Roseimaritima multifibrata: one gene and its partner. The protein of the gene in region 2 interacts with the protein of the main gene of each other region in a pairwise test. Links are inferred from orthologs where the notes say so. Each region holds a gene or a part of one and is shown on either strand. Other genes may lie near its edges. The genes, in order: pepT and tpiA.

Region 1 (3,257 bases), 320 kb from region 2 along the record:
GTCGCCGGCTTTGCGGAGAATCGGATCGATGGGCAGTTCGCCCAAGAACGGTAGCGAAAGTTCTTCGGCTTTGTCGCGTGCGCCGCCGGAGCCAAAGATGTCGTAACGCTTGTGGCAGTCGGGGCAAACGAATCCGCTCATGTTTTCAACAATCCCGGCAACCGGGATTTTAACCGTACGGAACATGCTGATCGCTTTCACGGCGTCCAGCAGAGCCACCTCCTGAGGCGTGCAGACGACGACGGCGCCTGCGATGGGAACTGCGCCCTGTGAGAGCGTCAACGCGACGTCGCCCGTCCCAGGGGGCATGTCGATGACCAAGTAATCCAGTTCACCCCAGTCGGTTTCACCGAGGAACTGGTTGATCGATTGATGAAGCATCGGACCACGCCAAATAACCGCTTGGTCTGGTTCCACAAAAAAGCCCATCGAGATCACCGGAAGGTCACCCGATTTGATCGGGACGATCTTCTTGTTGGGAGTTAGTTCGGGTTTCCCTGTCAGCCCAAATAGGTGGGGGATACTAGGACCATAAACATCGGCGTCCATCAGACCCACTTTGGCTCCCAGCAGTTCCAGCGTGACCGCTAACGAGGCTGCAACCGTGCTCTTGCCGACGCCTCCTTTGCCAGAACCGACCGCGATCACTGTCTTGATGCGCAGCCCTGCCTGCCCTGAGCGAGCTGGCGGACGGGCATGTGGATGGACGGTAATGTCGACCGTGGTTCCGGGGATCTTGGCGGCGACCAACGACGCGATCTGTTCTTTGACTTCGTTAGCGATTGGGTAGGAGTGTGTGGAGAGTCCTAATGCAATCTTGGCGTGTTTGTTTTCAACCTGAATGTCGCCCAGTTGTCCCATCGTTCCAATTGGTCGACCTGTTTCGGGATCGGGGAACGTTTCCAGTAGACTGCGGACCAAATCGGCAGTTAATTCTTGGTCAGGCATAATTCGTATTTAAAAGTAAATGTGAAAGGCAGAGTGAAATGGTTTCGGATCGTCCCGTTCCTGCAAACGATGATCGCGATTGAACATGGGACTAGGATTTAGCTTGTTGGCTCCACAGCCGCAGTAGTTCCACAAGATGTTCGATTGCATCTTCCATTTGATCAAGGCAGGCAAATTCGTGAACCGCGTGGATGTTGTGTTGGCCGCTGGAAAGGTTGGGCGTTGGCAGCCCCTTTTCGGTCAGTTGCGAACCGTCGGTGCCGCCTCGAATGATGGTCTTTCGATAGGTTCGCTGCAGGTTTTGGTAAGCCTGTTCGGCAAATTGCACCACTTCGGGGGATTGTTGTAAACCCTCGGCAAGGTTTCGGTACTGTGAACGGACTTGAACATCCACTTGCAGCCCGGGGAAATGTTCCTGAACCGTTTCGGCAAGTGTTCTGATTTGATCGGCAAACAGGTCAAGTTCGGCGGTATCGAAGCTTCGCAGGATTAATTCCACCGTGGCATTTCCAACGCCTCCATGAATGTTGTGGGCATGGATAAAGCCCTCGCGACCGGAAGTGGTTTCCGGGGTTTGTTGATCGCGTGGAAGTAAATCGACGAAATAAGCGGCCGCGCGGACCGCGTTGACCATTCGACCTTTGGCGATTGCGGGGTGAATGTTGTGACCGCGGAACGTGACCGTCGCGGCATCGGCCGAGAACGTTTCCACATCCAGGTCGCCAGCACCCCCTCCGTCGAGCGTATAAGCTGCCGCTGCATCGAGTTTGGAAAGGTTGATCTTGTCGGTACCGCGGCCGATTTCTTCGTCGCAGGTAAAGAGGATGCGGACCGTCCCGTGTTCTAGATGAGGATTTTCGATCAGGTGCTGAGCCAATTCCATGATGATCGCAACGCCTGCTTTGTCATCGCCCCCTAGCAGCGTGGTCCCGTCTGTTGTGATCAACGTTGAACCGATCAGGTCGTTCAGTTCCGGAGTCTGGTCGACACGGATAACCTGCCCGCTCGGCAGCAGGATATCGCCTCCTTCGTAGTTCTTGATCACCTGAGGGCTGATGTTGGCGCTGGGGGCTTCCGGCGATGTATCCAAGTGGGCGATCAACGCGATCGTTGGGCTGTTTCCACCATCGGTTGCAGGCACGCTGGCCCAGACCAAGCCATGTTCGTCCTGGTGAGGATAGTCGGCTCCTAGATCTTCTAGTTGCTGAGTCAAAAGGTTCCCAAGTTCCCACTGCCCTGCACTGCTGGGGTAACGTGTCGTGTCGGGATTGGCGGCCGTGTCGACGCCAACGTAGGCAAGGAAACGCTCTAGTAAACGGTCTCGGTTGATTTGATTAGACATGGGGACGCCTGATGAAGGGAACTCGCTACAATAAACTTTGAATGAATCAGCATTGTGACAGATCGACACGCGATAGGGAGATAGGCGGTTGGCCACAGCAAAGAAGATCGAATTTCTGCTGTTTGATGTAGAAACCATCGCCGATGGGCAACTTGTCGCGGCGGTGAAGTATCCGACGGAGGAACTGGAACCTGCTGAAGCGATTGAACGTTTTCAGGAAGAACTGCGGGAAACTCAGAAAGGACGTGATTTTATCCCGCATACCTTTCAGATTCCAATCGCTGTGGTGGTTGCCAAGGTCGATAGCGATCTGAATATGGTCGATCTGGTTTCGTTGGACGAACCGCAGTTCCGTTCGCATGTCATGACCCAACACTTTTGGCGAGGGTGGGAGCACTATCACCATCCGACGTGGGTGACGTTTAACGGCCGAGGCTTCGATATCCCGGTTATGGAGCTTGCCGCTTTTCGATACGGATTGAATTTAAAAGATTGGTTTCACAACAAAGGGGCGTCCTACACGCATCCTCGAAATCGATACAACGCAAACGCCCATTTGGATCTGCACGAGATCCTCACCAATTACGGTTCCTGTTGGTTCCGAGGTGGCTTGGACCTCGCAGCAACGCTGATTGGCAAGCCTGGAAAGATGGCGACGAAGGGAGACCAAGTCCAAGAGATGTGGAATCAGGGCAAACTGCAAGAAATCAGTGACTATTGTCGCTGCGATGTTCTGGATACCTACTTTGTCTTCTTGAGGACTTCGGTTCTTAACGGCCGGATCGACCTGGCGCGCGAAGCCGAGTTGGTCGAACAAACCCATCGTTGGCTTGTGGAACGCTCGGGGGAGTGCCAGGCATACGTCGATTATTTATCGTGCTGGGGTGATTGGAAGAATCCTTGGGAAGTGGTTGAAGAAGCGGCCACGAAACCGGTTCAGGAATTACCGGACCCCACGCAGCGTGGC
Region 2 (3,311 bases):
AAGCGAGTGACCTCTTCACTAATATCACTTCGATCGGCAAACAATTGGATTTCACGCAGGATTTCAACCTGAGCCACCACCAGACCTTTTTCGGCCAGGTAGGTATCCACTTTTGATTCCAAGCGATCGCGATAAGCCGAAACGACATCCGGACGTCGCGCCGCAATCGACGCCAAATGCGTCTCAATCACCGCCAAATCCTGAAGAAGTGCCTCTTGCATCGCACTTCCTTCTTCATCCCGCATCCGATTGAGGTTCTCAATCGCCTCACACAGGACGTCTTCAACCGCTTTCCAAACTCCTTCGTCCTGCTTCCCTTCGTCATCAGCCTCGTTCAGCACTCCAGGGAACTGAGCGATCCGAGCAAGGTCCAGCGGGGCGAGTGAGCCATCGAATTCGCTACGCACCTGTTCGAGTTGCCGGCAGTAACTTAGGAGCTGCTGGGAATTGATCGAATAGGCCGAGCCCGAATCACTACGATCCAAGCGAACCTTCAACTGAACACTTCCACGATGGACATGCGATCGCAGAACCGCCTCAACCTGCGGTTCAAAGCAGGCCAGCGTCTCACTCACGCGAGACACGATCTTCAGTCCTCGATTGTTTACCGTGCGAATTTCCACAGAGAGGAGCCCATTGGGTCCATTCTGTCGAGCCTGCCCTTGGCCGGTCATACTTCGCGTCATGTAACTCCCTCCTTACACAAGGAATCACTCAAACTACGGAGTTTCATCGGCAGGGGTATCGGCTTTCGCAGGAGTTTCCGTTTCCGCTTTAGCAGGAGCCTCGGCTTCGGTTTCTGGAGCAGCAGGAGCTTCGGTTTCTGCTGGAGCAGGCGTTTCCGCTGGAGCTTCGGTTTCCGCTGGGGCTTCCATCTTGGGTTCTGCGTCGGCTGGTGTCAGTTCGACATCACCTTCGACAGTTTCTTCAGATTCGATCTCCGAAAGGCCTGGGAAAGACAGATTGCCGAGGTCTTCGTCCCCTTTGCCTTCGATGACTGCAATTTCATCGTCAGGTTCTTCAGCAAGCGGTTTGACTCCCATCGATGCGGTTGCGATCGCACAGAGGCCAATCCACAGCAACGCGGTAACACTTGTAATTTTCGTGAACATGTCCCCGGCTTTGCTACCGAAAGCGCTTTGCCCACCAGGACCACCCAAGGCTCCTGTCAGACCGCCGCCTCGCCCCCTCTGGACCAATACCAGAAGAATCAAAAAGACGGACAACAAGGACATGGTCCAACCCAAAAAGAAGCCAACGAGGCCGAACAAAGGGGTCATCGTGAAAATCTCTTAACGAAAGTATGGGTAAAGGAAGGAGAGGACTACCGAACTAGACGGCGTTGATAATACCGAGGAAGTCTTCTGCCTTTAGACTAGCGCCTCCAACGAGGGCACCATCAATATTTTTCTGTCCGAGCAATTCAGCCGCGTTACCCGGTTTGACGCTTCCGCCGTACTGTAACCGGATTTGGCCTGCGACGTCTTCGCCAAAATCATCCGTCAGGATACCACGGATAAAGGCGTGTACCGCTTCAGCCTGATCAGGAGAGGCTGTCAGCCCGGTTCCGATCGCCCAGACAGGTTCGTAGGCGATCACAATCCCAGCAGCCCGAGCTTCATCAAGGCCGGCCAAGGAGCCTTTCAGCTGGTCGCTGACGACCTGTTCGGTTTCGTTATTTTCGCGCTGTTCTTGGGTTTCGCCGACACAAACGATCGGAATCAAATTACCCGCGAGGGCCGCGTGCAGTTTTTTGCTGACGTCCGCATCGGTTTCGCCCATCAGCTGACGGCGTTCGCTGTGGCCAAGGATGACATAGCTGCAACCGATATCGGTCAGCATGCCCGCATTCACTTCGCCGGTGAAGGCTCCGTCTGCCGCGGCGTAAAGGTTCTGGCCGCCCAGACCGACAGGCGAACCGACCACACACTCCGAAACGGTCCCCAAATAGACCGAGGGAGGACAAAGGGCGATTTCGACGGCGCATTCCTTGGGAATGCCATCGACAACGCCTTTGGCCAAAGCCGCCGCATCGCGACGACGGGTATTCATTTTCCAGTTACCAGCAATCAGAATACGTCGAGTCACGCTGCAACCTCAGGGTTCGGTGGGGAGATAGTCTTACCTAGCAGTTCGGCCATTTTTCGCATCCGGCCCGCTAATTCTTGATATTGTTCGGGTAGCAACGCCTGGGGGCCATCGCTCTTGGCAACTTCAGGCTCGTCGTGGATCTCGATATGGACCCCGTCGGCTCCGGCAGCCAGCCCGGCGAGGGCACAGGCGGGGATCAGATCAGGACGACCGGTCGCATGACTGGGGTCGACGATCACGGGCAAATGGGTCAAGCCAGCCAAAACGGGGACCGCAGCCACATCAAACAGATTCCGTGTGGAGGGATCAAAACTCTTGATCCCTCGCTCGCAAAGCACCACATTTGGGTTCCCCTGCGAGAGAATGTATTCGGCACTCATCAGCAGATCTTGGATCGTGGCGCTCATCCCGCGTTTCAGCAGGACCGGGCGGGACGATTTACCAACTTCGGTCAGGAGGACGAAATTCTGCATATTCCGTGCTCCCACCTGAAGCATATCGGCATATTCACTGACGATTTCAACGTTTCGAGGGTCGGTCACTTCGGTGACCACGGGCAAACCGTACCGGTGACCAGCCTCTTTCAAAATTTTTAAACCTTCGACGCCCAATCCCTGAAACGCATAAGGGCTGGTGCGTGGCTTGTAAGCCCCCCCACGAAACAGGTTGGCCCCCGATTCGCGAGCCGACTTTGCTAGCCGATCCATCCGCTCAGGTTCTTCAACCGAGCATGGGCCAGCGATCATGCCCAAATTGCCTCCACCCACCAAAACGCCACTTACATCGACAACCGATCGCTGCGGATGGGCTTCCAATGAAGCGAGTTTGTAGGGAGGCAAAACGGGAATCACTTGGGCAATACCTGGAATTGATCGCAGCGAATCTTCAGAAACCTTGCTCTCATCACCAATCACCCCGACGATCGTCCGGAAAGTCCCCCGGCTCAGATGGGCCTGCAAACCCAACGCTTCAATGCGTTCGATCACATGATCAATTTGCTGATCACTTGCACCCGATTTGAGAATGACAATCACGGCAGATTTAACGGTTCAGAAGGCAAAATGGAATAAAATGTTTCGGATTTAGGTGCGTAATGTAACAACTGACGGGGATCTCCCACAGCCCACCCTTATCGAGGCCCCAAAACGGTGCAGAAGCCTACTATTTCAAGTGATAAACAGCGGCGGAGGCTTCCAACGGCCGCGGAAACAGCGGCGGAC

The links.
Region 1: the proteins of tpiA (region 2) and pepT interact in binary tests that used the Escherichia coli proteins (3 or more experiments, as listed by UniProt). The link is inferred for Roseimaritima multifibrata from one-to-one orthologs.

What each region holds. Positions count from the first base shown.
Region 1 is NZ_CP036262.1:5,458,476-5,461,732, reverse strand. What follows is about bases 166-3,099. They hold pepT (peptidase T), read right to left. Parts: upstream 2,291-3,099; coding sequence 1,040-2,290; downstream 166-1,039. Other genes in these bases: FF011L_RS19800 (3'-5' exonuclease), read left to right, coding at 2,379-3,099; FF011L_RS19810 (Mrp/NBP35 family ATP-binding protein), read right to left, coding at 166-948. Outside these bases: more of FF011L_RS19810, read right to left, coding at 1-165; more of FF011L_RS19800, read left to right, coding at 3,100-3,257. UniProt on the Escherichia coli protein: Cleaves the N-terminal amino acid of tripeptides.
Region 2 is NZ_CP036262.1:5,134,598-5,137,908, forward strand. The notes cover bases 211-3,198. They hold tpiA (triose-phosphate isomerase), read right to left. Parts: upstream 2,089-3,198; coding sequence 1,333-2,088; downstream 211-1,332. Other genes in these bases: FF011L_RS18570 (YicC/YloC family endoribonuclease), read right to left, coding at 211-686; secG (preprotein translocase subunit SecG), read right to left, coding at 720-1,280; aroF (3-deoxy-7-phosphoheptulonate synthase), read right to left, coding at 2,085-3,125. Also shown: more of FF011L_RS18570, read right to left, coding at 1-210. UniProt on the Escherichia coli protein: Involved in the gluconeogenesis. Catalyzes stereospecifically the conversion of dihydroxyacetone phosphate (DHAP) to D-glyceraldehyde-3-phosphate (G3P).